2 regions of the Billgrantia sulfidoxydans genome follow, and region 1 is predicted to be linked to the other one. Evidence: predicted binding sites of a transcription regulator. Region 1 holds the regulator's gene; the other holds the start of a gene.
What was found. The regulator LexA, encoded in region 1, represses DNA repair genes until DNA is damaged. The targets are predictions, from matches to a motif close to TACTGTNTANNTANACAGTA.
Positions count from the first base shown of each region.

Region 1 (8,605 bases):
ACGACGCTCGCCATGTACCGGCAGTAGATGACGTGGCTTTATCCAACCATAGAGGGTGCGCAATTCGTCCTGGGCGGGATGGCCTGAGGCGTGAAGTTCGGGGTGGTTGAATTCGTCCCACACCGCCACGTCGAGATGACTCAGGGCATGCTTCAGGCGCTCGATCTGGCGCTCGTTGCCGGGAATCGCCTTGGCCGAGAAGAGAACGGTATCGCCTGCCATCAGTTCGAAACTGGGATGCCGGCCGTTGGCCAGCCGGCTGAGGGCGGCGCGTGGCTCGCCCTGGCTGCCGGTGGCGATGACCAGGACTTCCGTCGGAGGGAGATAGCCAAGATCGCTGGTCGGTACCAGCGCCGGCATGTCGTCCAGGTAGCCGAGGCCTCGGGCTACCGCCACCATGCGCTCCATGGCCCGACCCATCAGGCTGACCCGGCGCCCGCAGCGCTCGGCGGCTCGGGCCACGGCCAGCACGCGGGCCAGGTTGCTGGCGAAGCAGCTCACCACGACGCGCCCCGTGCACTGGGCGAGGCGGTGTTCGAGCGCCCTGGCCACTTCGCCTTCGCTGCGCGAGTGCCCCGGCATGGGGGCGTTGGTGGAGTCGCCGACCACCAGGTCCACCGGCGCCAGGGCACGAAACAGTGCACCCTTGACCGGTGGGCCGATCAACGGCTCCGGGTCGAGCTTCCAGTCGCCGGTATGCAGCACGCGGTAATCGCCGACGGCGATCAGCAGGGCGCAGCTCTCGGGGATGGAGTGCGTCAGCGGCAGGTAGCGCAGGGTGAAGGGGCCGTTCTCCAGGGCTTCGCCAGGCTCGATCACACGGATGGCGTCGACGGCGAGGCCGCGCTCGTGAAACTTGGCCCGCAGCAGGCCGGCCGCCAGCGGAGTGGCGTATACGGGACATTGCCACTTGGGCCACAGCCAGGCGGCAGCGCCGATATGATCTTCGTGTCCATGCGTGATGATCAGCGCCGAGGGGCGGATGTCCAGCGCCTCGGGCGTCTCGAGACTGGGTACCTGTAGCGGGGAATCCGGCAAATCCTGGCGAATCATCATGCCGCAATCGACGGCAATCCAGTCGTTCTCATGCCCGTAGAGCCCCAGGTTCATGCCGATCTCGCCGCAGCCCCCCAGTGGCAGGAAGTAAAGCGGGGAGCGGCGGCGGGGACGAATCGTGGCGTGAGTCGAAGGCATCGGCAAATCTAGACCAGACAATGGAAACTTCACTATACGGATCGTCGCGACCCTCCACAATGCGATGCCGGTGGCGTGTGCGGGAGCAGGCGTGTCGCGGGTCTGCCGAGTTCGCTACAATGCGTGCTCTTCGAACACCGCTCCGTACCAGGTTGGCCCATGTCCCACTATTATCGACTCGTCGTTTCCTGCCCCGACCGCCGCGGCATCGTGGCCCGCGTCTCCGGTTTCATTGCTGGTCACGGCGGTTCCATCACGGAAGCCAGCCAGCACTCCGACCTTGAGGCCGGACGCTTCTTCATGCGCTACGAGATCCTGGCCGACTCCATCGGCATGACCGCCGCCGAGTTGCAGGAGGCCTTCGAGCCTGTGGCGCGGGAATTCGACATGGAATGGGCGCTGCGCGATACGCGCCGTCGGCCGCGGGTGGTGCTCATGGTCTCGCGGGAATCCCACTGCCTGGTCGACTTGCTGTACCGCTGGACGGCCGGTGAGCTGGAGGGCGACATCGTCGGTGTGATCTCGAACCATGACGACATGCGCAGCATGGTCGAGTGGCATGGCCTGCCCTATTACCACGTACCGGTTGGAGCCGATGACAAGAGCGCAGCCTTCGCTGAAGTCGAGCGACATGTGGAGGCAATGGAGGCCGACATCGTGGTGCTCGCCCGCTACATGCAGATCCTGCCGCCGCGGTTGTGTGAGCGCTATGCCGGGCGGGTCATCAACATCCACCACAGTTTCCTGCCGTCGTTTGCCGGGGCACGGCCCTATCACCAGGCCCACTCGCGGGGCGTCAAGTTGATCGGTGCCACCTGTCACTACGTGACCGAGGAACTGGACGCCGGGCCGATCATCGAACAGGACATACACCGCGTGAGCCACTGCCACACGCCGCAGGACCTGGTGCGCTTCGGCCGCGACGTGGAGAAGGCGGTACTGGCGCGCGGCCTGCGCTGGCATCTGGAGGACCGGGTGCTGATACATGGCAACAAGACCGTCGTCTTCGCCTGATCCCTGACTGGTAGTGCGGCAATGACCTTTTCCGAGCCGATTCTGGCCCCCTGGCTGCTGATCGCATGCGGGCTGATCTCGCTGACGGTGCTGGGCCTGGCGCTGGTGCAGCGCCCTTGGCAGCCGCTGCTGGCCGACCACGGCCTGCAGCATCGCTGGCTGGCGGCCAGTGTGGCCGTCGTGCTGCTGTGGCAGCTCAGGGCCCAGTCGGTCGATTGGCTGGCGCTGCAGCTGATGCTGACGGCACTGCTGACGCTGGTCTTCAAGGCGCCGCTGGCACTGGTGACCAATCTGCTGGCCAACCTCTCGCTGGTCGCGTTGGGCAAGGCAGGCTGGCCTCTGCTCGGCGTCAACGTGCTGATTACCGGGTTGGTGCCGGTCCTGGTGATGGTGTCGATATGGCGCATCGTCGATCGCTACCTGCCCGACAACCTGATGATCTTTCTTTTCCTGTGCGGCTTCTTCGGTGCAGCGCTGGCGACGCTGGGCACGGGGCTTGCCGGTCTGGGGCTGGTCATGCTCGGTGCTACCGACCCGGATGCCGTCCATCTGGCCAAGGAGTACGCCCTGTTCCTGCCACTGCTGATGCCGTCGGAGGCCTTTCTCACCGGCATGCTGCTCAGCGTGCTGATGGTCTATCACCCCGACTGGGTCGCCACCTTCAACGACCACCGCTATATCGATACCAAGTGAATCTTTAAAACGGCAGGCTGAGCTGGCGCCGAGCATCGTCCGTCACCAGCCTGACTCCTACGCCGAGCAGCCGTACCGGGCGCGCGCGACGCGCCCAGGCCTGTTCCATCAGGGCAGCGAAATTTTCCAGGTCAGGCAAGCCGCCTCGTGAGTCGAGGGTGGTGAGGGAAAAGTCGTCGAAGCGTACCTTGACGAAAATGCCGGCGACGGGCGGATGCCCGTGGCGGGCGAGCCGGGCGTCGAGGCGCTCGCACAGCGGTGCTAGCTCGGCGTAGCAGAGCGCGAGCTCGGGCAGGTCGCTGGCGAAGGTGGTCTCCGCGCTCACCGACTTGCGTTCGCGCTCGATGCGCACCGGCCTGTCGTCAATGCCTCGCGCGAGTTCGAACAGGCGTCGGCCGAACTTGCCGAACTCCTGCAGCAGGCGTTCCAGCGGCATTGTCTGCAGATCGCTGCAGGTGTCGATGTCGAGCGCCTGCAAGCGCTTGGCCGTGGCCGGGCCGACGCCGTGCAGCTTGGTGACCGGAAGTTGGCGCACGAAGTCGTCCACCTGGGAAGGGGAGATGACGGTCAGGCCGTCGGGCTTCTCCCAGTCGCTGGCGATCTTGGCCAGAAACTTCGACGGGGCGGCGCCTACCGACACCGTGATGCCGACGCGCTTCAGGCACTCCTCCTTCAGCCAGCGTGCCATCCAGGTGGCGCTGCCCGAGAAGCGCGTCACCTCGGTGACGTCGAGAAAGGCCTCGTCCAGTGACAGCGGCTCCACCAGCGGTGTCAGTTCGTGGAAGATCGCCGATATCTGGCGTGACGCTTCGCGGTAGCGGTCGAAATCCCCGCGCAGCAGAGTCAGGTGGGGGCACAGCCGCAGTGCCCGCGCCGTCGGCATGGCGGAGTGAATGCCGTAGGCACGGGCAGGGTAGTTGCAGGTCGCGATGACCCCGCGCCCCTCCGCACTGCCACCGATGGCCAGCGGTACCTCACGCAGCGCCGGGTTGTCACGCATCTCCACCGCGGCGTAGAAGCAGTCACAGTCGGCATGCAGAATCTTGCGGCTCATGGAGATTCGCCAGGACGTCGGAGCTGAGCGAGCGAAGGCCAGACAAGGCAAAAATTGGCGAAAAAGCGGAGTTTGCTGTTGCAAATGAGCATTTTAAGCCAATTTTTAACGCCGTATGGCCAAGCGCAGCCAGCTCTTACCCCAAGGCTTGGCCGTTGCCGCCGCGAATGACCCCCACCCCAATCCCCTCGATCTCGAGTTCTTGGTGGCGCAGATCCACCTCTATCGGAGCGAAGTCGGCGTTCTCGGCCTCCAGCACAACGCGATGACCCTGGCGATGAAAGCGCTTGACCGTGACCTCGTCTTCCAGGCGCGCGACCACGATCTGGCCGTCGCGCACGCGATCGGTGCGATGCACGGCCAGCAGGTCGCCCTCGAGGATGCCGACGTCCTTCATCGAGAGCCCGCGAACCTTGAGCAGGTAGTCGGCGCGAGGCGTGAAGAAATCCGGGGGCAGGGGGCAATAGCGGTCGATGTGCTCGGCGGCGAGGACGGGGCTGCCGGCAGCCACTTCGCCGATGATCGGCAGCCCCTCGCCGCTCGGCTCACTGACGATGCTGTCGGCTTCCTGAGCCGGCAGGCGTATGCCGCGTGAGGTGCCGCGTATCACCCTGATCACGCCCTTGCGTTCCAGTGCGCGCAGGTGCTCCTCGGCGGCATTGGGCGAGCGGAAGCCCAGCGCTCGGGCGATCTCGGCCCGCGTGGGGGGGTAGCCGAATTCGTTCATGGTCTTGACGATGAAGTCATAGACGTTTTGCTGACGCGAAGTGAGCGGGCGTGTCATGGCGAACTCCAGAGGCGTGAAGGCCGTATTGGTCAAGTATACAGCATGGAAGCCCATACAGTAAAAGGCAGCGTGCGGGATCGCGCGGCGTTCGTAAATCGTTTAAAACGCTTCTGGCTGTCGTGACATTGAGCCGTGCATCGTAATGGCGTAGACTTTTGTAATGTTTAAAACAGTCGTTTCCAGTGGGAACTGATCATGGCCCAGACCGATACCGTCACGCGCATCCTCGACACCGCCGAGGTGCTGTTCGCCGAGCGCGGCTTCGCCGAGACCTCGCTGCGCACCATCACCAGCAAGGCTCGCGTCAACCTCGCCGCGGTCAACTATCATTTCGGCTCGAAGAAAGCGCTGATCCAGGCGGTCTTCTCACGCTACCTCGACCCCTTCACGGTGCGCTTCCACCATGCCCTCGACGAGCTCGAGGCTCAGCATGCCGGCAATGTCATCCCGCTGGAGGTGCTTCTGGAAACCATGGCTCGCACCGTGCTTGAGGTGCCGGCCGAGAAGCACAGCCTCAAGGTGTTCATGAAGCTGCTGGGGCTTGCCTACAGCCAGGCCCAGGGACATTTGCGTCGTCACATCCAGGAAGAGTACGGCAGCGTCTTCACCCGCTTCACCGACCTGGTGCGCCGCGCCACCCCGGAGCTTCCCGATGCCGAGCGTTTCTGGCGCCTTCACTTCGTCCTGGGAACGGTGATCTTTACCCTCTCGGGTCTCGACGCGCTGCGCGACATCGCCGAGAAGGACTACCACGAGCATGTTTCGGTGCGCGACTTGATTCGTCGCCTGCGCCCTGTGGTGGTCGCCGCAATGAACGCCCCTCTGCCGCCGCCTGCCGCGCAGCCGGCCAGGGCGAGCTGACATGCATACTCCGCGGCTGGAGGCGTTGCCGCCCCGGGACGGGTGCTGGTTCGAAGTCGACATCGGGCGCCAGTGCCTGGTCCAGTGGCAGGGCGACAGACGCCTGCTGGAGTGGCCCGTATCGACGGCGTTGGCGGGAACGGGCCAACGCGAAGGCAGCGGCTGCACGCCGCTCGGTTGGCATTACGTCAGGGCCGCCATCGGCCATGGGCAGCCGCCGGGTACCGTTTTTCGTGGCCGGCGTTCCACCGGCGAGGTCTATAGCGCGACGCTGGCCGCCGCCCACCCCGGGCGCGACTGGATCCTGACCCGCATCCTGTGGCTGTGCGGACTCGAGCGGGGTATCAATCGCGGCGGCGACGTCGATTCCCAGAGGCGCTATATCTATCTACACGGTACGCCGCCGGATCAGCCGATGGGGGTGCCCCGTTCGCATGGCTGCATCCGCATGCGTGACCAGGCGCTGCTGGAAGTCTTCGCGCTGGCACTGCCGGGCACTCCCGTCTGGCTGCACGAGTGAGCTAGGAAGGAAGCGCCGTTTCCGGTACGGTTCTTACCGCACCGATGGCTGTTGCCGTAGACGGCTTTGGTCTAGAATCAGCTCCCTTTCATGCCCAAGGACTCCGATCATGACCCAGACCCTCGGCCCGGTGATGCTCGATCTGGAAGGCACCGCATTACGCAAGGAAGAGCGTGCGCTGCTCAAGCGCCCCGAAGTGGGGGGCGTCATCCTGTTTTCTCGCAACGTCGAGAATGCGCGGCAGGTGCGGGAGCTTTGCGATGCCATACGGCGCGTACGCCCGGAGCTGTTGCTCGCCATCGACCAGGAGGGCGGTCGCGTGCAGCGGCTGCGTGAAGGGGTGACGCGCCTGCCGGCCATGGGGCGGATCGGCCGGGATTATGCCGTGGCCCCGGAGGTGACCCTGAGGCTGTGTCTCGATGCCGGCTGGCTGCTGGGCATGGAGATGGCGGCCTGCGGCCTTGATCTCAGCTTCGCCCCGGTGCTCGATGTCGATGTTGGCCTTTCCAGCGTGATCGGCGATCGCAGCTTCTCCTCCGACCCCCAGGCCGTGGCGGCCATGGCCGGCGCCTTCGTCAGCGGCTTGCACGAAGCCGGCATGGCGGCGGTGGGCAAGCATTTCCCCGGCCACGGCGGGGTGGCGGCGGATTCCCACCTGGAGCTGCCGGTCGACGAGCGCCCGCTCGAGGCGCTGCGCCGGCACGACCTGGTGCCGTTCGCCGAACTCGCCGGCCGGCTCGACGGCGTGATGCCGGCTCACGTGATCTATTCCGCCTTCGATTCGCGCCCGGCGGGCTTCTCGACAAGCTGGCTGGGCCTGCTGCGCGAGTCGCTGGGCTTCAAGGGGGCTATCTTCTCCGACGACCTCGGCATGGCCGGTGCCGGCTTTGCCGGGGCGCCGGGCGAGCGGGCCATGGCCGCGCTGAGTGCCGGTTGCGACATGGTGCTGGTGTGCAATGACCGTGCGGCGGCACTCGAGGTGCTGGACGCCTGCCAGGGGCGAACCACGCGGCTGACGGCGCGCCTGCGTTACGGCCGGGCGCGTCCCGACATCGAGGCGCTCGAGGCCCTGGGGCGCTGGCGCCGGGTGCATGCGCGCCTGGAAGCCATGGCCACGCTCTGATCCGTCTTGTCGTTTTCCCTATTCGTTTACCTGCTTTGACACGAGTCCTTCATGCCCAAACTCGAAGCCGATTTTCACGACTCCCTGGCTACCATGCGCGACGTCATGGAGAATGCCGACTGCCTGATCAGCCACGCAGAGGTCGAACGCGCCCTGGATCGCATGGCCGAGCAGATCACCGCCGACCTGGGCGACAAGCTGCCGGTGTTCTACTGCGTGATGAACGGCGGCCTGATCACCACGGGACACCTGCTGACCCGGCTGGGATTCCCGCTGGAAGTCGATTACCTCCACGCCACCCGCTATCGCGGCGGCCTGCGTGGCGGAGAGCTGTTCTGGCGTGTGTCGCCCGAGATCCCCATGGCCGATCGTCATGTGGTCATCGTCGACGACATCCTCGACGAAGGCGCGACGCTTGCCGCCATTCTCGACTACTGCCGCGAAGCCGGTGCGGCGAGCATTTCCACCGCCGTGCTGGTGGACAAGCGCCATGATCGCAAGGCGGTGCCGGGCCTCAAGGCCGACTACTGCAGCCTCGAAGTGGTCGACCGCTACGTGTTCGGCTTCGGCATGGACTACAAGGGGTATTGGCGCAATGCGCCGGGGATATTCGCGCCTAAAGGGCTCTAGCTCGCGAATACCTCATCCGCGATAGTTTTCGGAATGCCAACGCAAGCCATGGATGCAGATTGCTGAAAGTTTGGTGGAAAAAGTATAAGACGCCTTGTTTCATGACTTTATGGAATGCATAGGCGTCTTTTTTTCGTTTGAGCATGCCCTCGGCCATCTGCTCTCATTGCGCTTCTGACCTCTCATGCTTGCGGGACATTGTTCATGGATTTACCTCACGTCAGCCAGGGCCTGGGCATCGTGCACCCCATCTGTATCGAGCGGGGGCGTAATGCCGAGGTGTGGGACGAGCGTGGCGCGCACTATATCGACTTCATTGGCGGTATCGGCGTCCTCAACCTGGGACATTCGCATCCCGCGATCGTCGAGGCCGTGAAGTCGCAGGCCGATACGCTGATACATTCGGCGTTCAACGCCGTACCACACCGCGGCTACCTGGAAGTCGTCGAGGCGTTGGATGCCTTCGTGCCCGTCTCCTATCCGCTCTCCTGCATGCTCACCAACAGCGGTGCCGAAGCCACCGAGAACGCCTTGAAGGTGGCGCGTGCGGCGACCGGGCGCCAGGCGGTCATCGCCTTCGACGACGGCTTCCATGGGCGCACGCTGGCGGCGTTGAATCTCAATGGCAAGGTGAAGCCCTACAAGAACCGCCTGGGCGCCTTGCCGGGCCCGGTCTACCACGTGCCTTTCCCCAGCGGCGACAGCGATGTCGATGCCGACCAGGCCATG
Region 1 is NZ_CP053381.1:2,034,943-2,043,547, forward strand. It holds gene HNO51_RS09525 (ribonuclease J) at 1-1,110, opposite strand, end outside; gene purU (formyltetrahydrofolate deformylase) at 1,354-2,208, shown strand; gene HNO51_RS09535 (energy-coupling factor ABC transporter permease) at 2,230-2,901, shown strand; gene dinB (DNA polymerase IV) at 2,906-3,955, opposite strand; gene lexA (transcriptional repressor LexA) at 4,092-4,739, opposite strand; gene HNO51_RS09550 (TetR/AcrR family transcriptional regulator) at 4,938-5,603, shown strand; gene HNO51_RS09555 (L,D-transpeptidase) at 5,605-6,123, shown strand; gene nagZ (beta-N-acetylhexosaminidase) at 6,233-7,246, shown strand; gene HNO51_RS09565 (hypoxanthine-guanine phosphoribosyltransferase) at 7,298-7,876, shown strand; gene HNO51_RS09570 (2-aminoadipate transaminase) at 8,081-8,605, shown strand, end outside.

Region 2 (8,605 bases), 1.2 Mb from region 1:
TCTTCGCCTGGATCCTCTACGCCTCGCGCGAGGAGCGCGATCGCATCAATGCCAAGGTGATGGAGGACCCGCGCATGGCCGGCATGATGGATCCGGCGAACCATCCGTTCGATGGCAAGCGCATGATCTGGGGTGGGTTCCGCGAGGCGCTGAGGCTGCCCTAGCCCGGGGTCAGCCAGGCGAGGCCAAGTCCCACCACCGCGGAAGCCACTGTCGGGCCGGCAATGCAGCGGGCCAGGCGAGCATTGCCGGCGCTGACCGACAGCACCACCTTGAACAGATTGTTGACCGAGGCCGCCAGCACGATGCCCTGCACGGCGGTGGAGAGTTCGATGGTGCTCGCCGCCATGCGGCTCAGCGACAGGGCAACGGCATGCACGTCCGCCATGCCGGAAACGGCGGCCAGCAGGTAGACGCCGGCATCGCCGAGCCAGGCGCGCAGCCACTCGCCCAGCACCATGACCACCGTCAGCAGGGCGCCGAGCAGCAGCGCGGCACGCAGCTCCAGCGGGTTCTGGGTCATCGGCCGGTCGGCCTTGAGGTCGCGGCGATGGCGGCGCCATAGCCACAGCGCCGGCAGGAAGAGCGTCACGCCCATGGCCGCGACCGGTGCCAACAGGCGCGGCAGCAGCGCGGGGCCGAGCAGGGCGGCATAGAGCAGCAGGCGCGGCAGCATGGTGCCGCAGGCCAGCAGGATGCCGGCGGCCAGCATCGGCGCGAGTTCCGGCTCGCGCTTCGATTGGCGGGCGTACTGCAGGGTCAGGGCGGTGGAGGAGGTGAGCCCGGCGAACAGCCCGGTGAACAGGATGCCCTTCTCGGTGCCGCCGAGGCGCACGGCGAAGTAGCCGACGAACGAGATCGAGGCGATCAGCACCACCAGCCACCAGATCTCCCGAGGATTGAGCACGCCGCCGGGGCCCATGTCCTCGTTGGGCAGCAGTGGCAGCATCACCACGCTGATCAGCAGCAGCTTGAGCCCGGCATCGAGTTCGTTGGCCTGAAGCTTGTTGAGCAGGCCATGGATCTCACGCTTGTTGTCGAGGATCAGCGCCGTGACCACCGCGCAGGCCGTGGCCAGCCCAATGTCCACCGCCACCGCCAGGGCGCCGAAGCAGAACGTCATCAGCAGCCCGATCAGCCCGGTGATGCTGTAGTCCTGGCTCTGCTCCATGCGCGCCCGGTAGCCGACCAGGGCGATGATCGCCACAGCCAGGAAGATCAGCGGAAAGGCCCAGCGCGTCAGCGCTTCCGCCAGCAGCGCCGCCACGCCGCCGAACAGTCCCACCAGGGCATGGGTGCGCACCCCGGCCACCCGCTCGCCCCACTCCCGCTCGCGAGCGACCCAGCCACGTTCGATACCGATCAGCGCGCCCAGCAGCAGCGCCACGGCAAGCTCTATGAGCACGGTATTGTCGGCCAGAAAGTCGCTGGCAAGATCGTCCATTGTCTTCCCTTCCTTGGAAACCCTCTCTCCAGAGTGGAACGCCGCGCTTCTGCCTTCAACCCGAAGGCGGGCGGGCCAGCCCCTCACCTCAGCGAGGCGCTTGCCAGCGGACAGACTCTTGCTGAATACTGTATTTATTTACAGATTTTGTTGGAGGTCCCATGTCGCTTGTCCCCCTCTCCGCGCTGCGCATCGTCGGTAGAACCGCGACATCGCCCACGCCGCAATATCTGCCCTTGTTGGGCTGCCGGGTACGCGCCGGCTTCCCCAGCCCCGCCGACGATCACCTGGATGGCGATCTCAACCTGCACGAGTATGTCGTGCGACGGCCGGCATCCACCTATTTCGTGCGCGCCGAGGGAGACTCGATGCAGGGAGACGGCATCCACGACCGCGACCTGCTGGTAGTGGACCGCAGCCTGGAGCCGTTGCCGGGGCGGGTGATCGTGATCGCGGTGGATGGTGAACTCACCGTCAAGCGGCTGGCGCACCAGCGTGGGAGAACCGTGCTGCTAGCCAGCAATCCGCGCTTTGCGCCGATTCCGTTGGAAGGGCGCGAATGTCATGTGTGGGGCGTGGTGACCCATGTGATCCATGCGCTTCCGGGAGCGCCGGCATGATCGCCCTGGTCGACGGCGACAGCTTCTACGTCAGTTGCGAGCGAGCCTTCGACCCGCATCTGGAAGGGCTGCCGGTCGGCGTGCTCTCCAACAACGACGGCTGCGTGGTGGCACGCTCACGGGAACTCAAGGCGCTGGGGGTGGCCATGGGAGCGCCACTGCACCAGTTGCCCCCGGCCATTCGCCGCCAGGCCGTGCTGCTTTCCAGCAATTACGCCCTCTACGGCGATGTCTCGCGCCGGATGAACCAGGTGCTTGCCGAGTTCTCCCCGGCGGTGGAGCTCTACTCCATCGACGAGAGTTTCGTGCACTTCTCTGGCTTCGATCCCGGGGCGCTGGAAGCCCATTGCCAGCGACTGCGCGAGACGGTGCGACGCTGGACCGGCATCCCGGCCGGCGTGGGCCTGGCGCCCACCCGGGTGCTGGCCAAGCTGGCCAACCGCTTGACCAAGCGTGAGCCGGCCTACGAGGGGGTCTGTCGGCTCGAGGCCGACAGCGATGCGACCCGCCGCCTGCTCGAGCGCCTGCCGGTTGCCGAGCTGTGGGGCGTGGCCCGACGTACGGCCGAACGGCTGCAACTGATGGGCATCGAGACGGCCTGGCAGCTGCGCCAGGCCGATCCCAAGTGGATTCGCGGCGCCTTCTCGGTGGTGCTCGAGCGCATCGTCTGGGAGCTGCGCGGCCATCCGTCGATCGAGCTCGAGAACATGCTGCAGCCACGCCAGCGCATCCTGGTGTCGCGCTCCTTCGGCAGGCTGAGCGACGCGCTCGCCGATCTGCAGGCCGCCACGCGGCAGCATGCCACGCGGGCCGCCGAAAAGCTGCGGCGACAGGGCAGCCTGGCCCGGGCGGTACTGGTCTTCGTGCGCACCAACCCGCATCGGCTGCAGGATGCCCAGTACGCCAACAGCCACGTCGTGGCACTGCCGGAGCCCTGCAACGATACGCCGACCATTCTCGCCGCCGCGCGCCGGGCGCTGGCGGCTATCTTTCTCGAAGGGCATCGCTACCAGAAGTGCGGCGTGATGCTGCTCGACCTGGTGGACGCCGAGCGCCGTCAGCTGTCGCTGCTGGAGGAGCCGGCTGACGCGCGGCGACGCGATCGCAGCCGACGCCTGATGGCGGCCCTCGATCACCTCAACCGCGAGATGGGGCGTGACACCGTGCGCTTCGGCCTGCCGCACCAGGATAACGCCTGGGCCCTGCGCTGCCAGCGCCGTACCCAGCGCTACACCACCTGCTGGAAGGAGCTGGTGACGGTCAAGACGGGATGACCGCGATGGCTCTACCTCGGGAGCAATCACGTGGCGGGAAGGCGCCCCGGGTGCCATGCTGAAGACGACTGCCCGTGTGCAGGAGATGCCTATGCCGTGGCCCATTCGCTGGCGCTGTTCGCTGTCGCTGCTGTGCGGTGTCGTGCTGTTGGCGGGGTCGCTGGCGACGAGCGCGCGTGAACTCGCCGCCGAGGTCGACGAGATGGTCGAGGTGGAAGTCGCCACGGTGGGCCTGGCCGGCTTCGGCGGTCCCCCGGTGGTGCTGCTGCGTGAGCCGGGCGTGCGCGAGGTGATTCCGATCTTCATCGGCATCAGCGAGGCGGGCGCCATCCTGCGCGGGCTGGCCGGCGAGCGCTCGCCCCGGCCCATGACCCACGAGCTGCTGGGAGACGTACTCGGCGAGGTCGACGCCACTCTGGAGCGGGTCTACGTCGATGCCATCGTCGACAATACCTTCTTCGGCATGCTGGAGCTGAGCCTGCCGGGGCGCGAAGAGACGCTGCTCATCGACAGTCGCGCCAGCGATGCCATCGCCTTGGCGCTGCATGCGGGGGCGAGCATTCACGTGGCCCCGCAGGTGCTCGAGGCGGCCCGCAGCATCGACTACGAAGGGCTCGACGAGCGGGTGGTCGTGGCGCTGGGCATCACCGTCACGCCGGCCACCGACGACCTGCGCGAGGCGCTGGGCCTGCCTGACCGCCCCGGGGTCCTGGTCAGCGACGTACACGGCCCGGCAGTGGAAGCCGGCCTTCGGCCTGGGGCGCTGTTGCTCGAAGTGAACGGCGAAGTGCCCGAGACGCCACTGCGCTACCTCGAGCTGGTGCGCGACACCGCCGTGGACGAAGACGCCCGGCTGCGCTACTGGCAGGACGGGGAGGAGCAGGAGATCGAGGTCACCACCGACGTGCCCCCCCGACAGCCCATGCCGAAGCTGCAGGAAGACGTGCCCGGCATTCGCACCTGAGCGTGGTACGTACGCCGGGCCAGCGGGGCGGCCAGCCCCTGGCTGGCCGCTTGCCACCTCAGAACGTTTCCCACTCCTCCTCGGCGACGTGCGACGCTGGCACCTTGCGCGGCCTGGGATCCGCGACGGGGCGCGGCAGCGCGGCGGGCGCGGCTCGCTGCTTTGGCTGGCTGTCACCATCCTCGCCGAGCACGAAGGTGCCGACCAGGTCGCTGAGGTGCTGCGCGTGGCGGCGCATCTCGGTGGCGGTGGTGGAGGTCTGCTGCACCATGGCGGCGTTCTGCTGGGTCATGGTATCCATCTCGGCCACGGCGGTGTTGATCTGACCGATGCCGGCGTTCTGCTCGCGTGCCCCCGCGCTGATCTCGGCGATCACGTCGCTGACCCGCGCGACGCTGGTGACGATCTCCTGCATGGTGGCGCCGGCTCGCTGGACGATCTCGCTGCCGTCGCGGGCATGGGCGACGGAGGTGTTGATCAGGTCACGGATCTCCTTGGCGGCTTCGCCCGAGCGGCTGGCCAGGGTGCGCACTTCCTGGGCCACCACGGCGAAGCCGCGGCCGTGCTCGCCGGCGCGGGCCGCTTCCACCGAGGCGTTGAGCGCCAGGATGTTGGTCTGGAAGGCGATGCCGTCGATCAGGCCGACGATCTCGGCGATGCGGCTCGACGAGGCATCGATGTCGGCCATGGTGCGCTCGACCCGCTGCATGGCGCTCTCCCCGTCGCGGGCGACCTGAGAAGTCGCCACCACCAGCTGGTTGGCCTGTTCGGCCGACTCGGTGCTGTGATTCACCGTGGCGGTGATCTCCTCCATCGAAGCGGAGGTCTCCTGCAGGTTGGCCGCGGCCTGTTCGGTGCGGGTGGCGAGTTCGTCGCTACCCTGGGCGATCTCCTCGGCGGCCTGGTTCACGCTCGCGGTGCTGCGGCGCACGTCGCGCAGGGTATCCTGCATGCGCGAGACGAAGGCGTTGAACTGGGCGGCCAGCTCACCGATCTCGTCGCGGCTCTCCGCCTTCAACCGGCGGGTCAGGTCGCCCTGGCCCTTGGCGATGTCGCGCATGGCCTCGGCGGTGCGGCGGATCGGTGCCACGGTGCGGCGTACCAGCCAGGTCGATACCGCGGCCACGCCGGCGAACAGCACCAGGCCGATCAGCGTCGAGGTCAGAATGGACTGGCGCAGCTCGGCGGCCGCCTGAGCCCTGGCCTCGGCCATGGCGGCATCGATGTCGGTGATGTAGACCCCGGCGCCGAGCATCCAGTCGAACTCGGGCACGTTGACGGCATAGGAGTACTTGGTTTCGATGCTGCGGGAACCGGGATATTCCCAAGGATAGGAGTAGAAGCCGCCGCCCTGGCGGGCTACGTCGATCAGGTCGCGGATGATGTAGGCGCCATCGGGTGCCTGCACGCCGATCATGTTGGTGCCTTCGCGCTCGGGCATCGGCGCGGTGACCACGTTGAGCCCATCGTGCTGATAGGCGAAGACGTAGTTGCCTCCCTCGAAGCGGATGGCGCGCAGGATCTCGGCGGCGCGCTCGCGCTTGTCGGCGTCGCTGAGGGTGGAGGCTTCTAGGATGGGCTGGATGGCCGAGTGAGCGCTCTCGACCACATCGCGAACCCCGGCCTTGCGTGTCTCGATGAGTAGTTCGCGCTGGTGTGCCAGATTGACTTGGCTGTCCTTGGCGCGGGTATAGCCGTCGATGACTACTAGGCTGAGGGTGGTCAACAGCAGGGGTAACAAGACCAAAAGCAGAAGCCGGGTCTGGAGTTGCAGGGAGAAGGAGGCCTTGGAAGCCGAAGCGTGCATTGCGAAACCTCGAAGCTGGGAGTGTACTGATACGGTTGTCAGTACTTACTAACTTCGGCCGGCTCCGGCGGTTCTTTAGGCTGGTGGGCTACAACGTTAGTCATGAAGCAGCCCATACGAGCATATGGCACCCCCTCTCAGGGGGCGTCGCGCAGGCGGGTCAGCCCCTCCTGTGCCGTCGAGGCCACCAGCCGCCCGCTGCGGTCGTAGATGCTGCCGCGGGCGAAACCGCGGGCGCCCCCGGCCCAGGGGCTGTCCATGTCGTAGAGCAGCCAGTCGTTGACCTTGACGTCGTGATGGAACCACAGCGCATGGTCGAGGCTGGCGATCTGCAACCGGGGGTCGCGGAAGGTGATGCCATGTGGCACCAGCGAGGTGGTCAGCAGGTTGAAGTCGGAGCTGTAGGCCAGCAGGTAGCGGTGCAGGGCGGGATCGTCGGGCAGCTCGCCGGTGAGGCGGAACCACAGCCGCTTGCGCGAGGGCTGGCCCGGTTCGGACTCGTCGCCCAGGTGCAGGAACTCGATGGGGTGGCCGGGAAAGCGCTCCAGGCGCGCATGCGGCTCCTCTTCCAGCACGTCGGGTAGTGTCACGCTGGGCATCGCCATCTGATGGCTCATGCTCTCCTCGCGGCCGTGGAACGAGGCGCTGCAGAAGAAGATGGGCCGCCCCTTCTGGATGGCGGTGACGCGCCGGGTCGTGAAACTGCCGCCGTCGCGCACGGCGTCCACCTGATAGACTACCGGGCGATGAGGGTCGCCGGGGCGCAGGAAGTAACCGTGCAGCGAATGCGCCTGACGGCTGGCGTCCACCGTGTGGGTGGCGGCCGAGAGTGCCTGGCCGAGCACCTGGCCGCCGAACAGTTGCGGCAGGCCGAGATCCTGGCTGCGACCGCGGAACAGGTTTTCCTCGATCTCTTCCAGGCCGAGCAGATCGACGAGCGCGTTCAGGGCATCGGTCATGGGGCTTCCTCGGGAAGTATCATACGGTTGTTTCAGACAGCATAACGGAGTCGGCGCCGATGCGCAGTGACGAATTCTACATGCACCGGGCGCTGGACCAAGCCCGCGAGGGGCTGGCCGCCAACGAGGTGCCGGTAGGGGCCGTGGTGGTAGACCCGGCGGGAGAGATCGTCGGTGCCGGCTACAACGCACCGGTCTCGGGCCACGACCCCAGCGGCCACGCCGAGATTCGCGCGCTGCGCGATGCCGCCGGCCGGCTGGGTAACTACCGCCTCGATGGTTGCACCCTCTACGTCACCCTGGAGCCCTGCCTGATGTGCACCGGGGCGATCATTCACGCACGCATCGCGCGGCTGGTCTATGGCGCCGCCGAACCGCGCACCGGCATGGTGGAGTCGAAGGCCAACCTGTTCGCCCAGCCCTGGTTCAACCACCGGGTCGCGGTGGAAGGGGGCGTGCTGGCGGCGCGCGCTTCCCGCCTGCTCAAGGCCTTTTTCGAGGCCCGGCGCGAGAATGGCGGGGCTCCTTCAGGCTCTCTCGACGGTGGTTAATGCCGGGGCGACCCTGACCCGATTGCGGCCCTCGGCCTTGGCGCGGTAGAGCGCGTCGTCGGCGGCCAGTACTCCGGCAGCACGTAGCTGGCCAGTGCCAGGGCCAGCGGCAGCAGGGCAAACCCGACCAGCGTCCTGGCCGCCGCATGCCAGCCCCGCAGCTGCATCAGCTTGACCAGGACGAGCATTCCGGTCAGGCCAGTGGCGACGAGTTCGTGCAACGAAGGCCCCCCATCCACGAGCACGACGCCGAGGACCAGGGGCACGCTGGCCAGGCAGGGAGAATGAAGTCGGCGTGTCGGTGCATGGTCACGCCCTTGCTAGAGAAGTGGCGAGATGATGTCGAACAGTGGGGCGTCGTGATCCTCGCCGCCCGACGAATCGGTGAGCTGCAGGTACTGCTGCTGGCTGCGGTCGACGTAGGTCAGGATCTCGTGGTAACGCCGAATGTTGCGCACGTAGATGACCGGTTCGCCGCCGCGGGCGTAGCCATGGCGAGTCTTGCTGTGCCATTCATGCTGCTGCAGCAGCGGCAGCGCCTCGCGCACGTCCCGCCAGCTGTCGGGGTCGCCGCCGCGCTCCTCGGCGATCGTGCGCGCGTCGTAGAGATGGCCGAGCCCCACGTTGTAGGCGGCCATGGCCATGTAGAGCCGGTCCTCGCCCTGGATCGATTCGGGCAGGCGCTCCTTGAGCTGGCGCAGGTAGCGGGCGCCACCGCTCACGCTCTGGGCCGGGTCGAGGCGATCGCTCACGCCCATCTCCCCTGCGGTGGGCAGGGTCAGCATCATCAGGCCGCGTACGCCGGTGGGGGAGGTGGCCTCGGGATCCCAGTGCGATTCCTGGTAGCCCAGCGCCGCCAGCAGCTTCCAGTCAAAGCCGGTATCGCGCGCCGCCTCGCGAAACAGCTCGGCGTAGGCGGGCAGGCGTTCGTCGAGGTGGGCGAGGAAGGTCCGTGCGCCGACGTATTCCAGGTAATCGTCATGGCC
Region 2 is NZ_CP053381.1:853,023-861,627, forward strand. It holds gene HNO51_RS04100 (DUF1428 domain-containing protein) at 1-164, shown strand, start outside; gene HNO51_RS04105 (MgtC/SapB family protein) at 161-1,444, opposite strand; gene HNO51_RS04110 (LexA family protein) at 1,606-2,064, shown strand; gene HNO51_RS04115 (Y-family DNA polymerase) at 2,061-3,338, shown strand; gene HNO51_RS04120 (bifunctional nuclease family protein) at 3,430-4,302, shown strand; gene HNO51_RS04125 (methyl-accepting chemotaxis protein) at 4,361-6,109, opposite strand; gene HNO51_RS04130 (acyl-CoA thioesterase) at 6,247-7,068, opposite strand; gene tadA (tRNA adenosine(34) deaminase TadA) at 7,128-7,619, shown strand; gene HNO51_RS04140 (hypothetical protein) at 7,616-7,840, opposite strand; gene mltF (membrane-bound lytic murein transglycosylase MltF) at 7,940-8,605, opposite strand, start outside.
Region 2: HNO51_RS04110 (LexA family protein) is a predicted target of LexA. The motif match lies at 1,571-1,590, and genes of this name have one in related genera.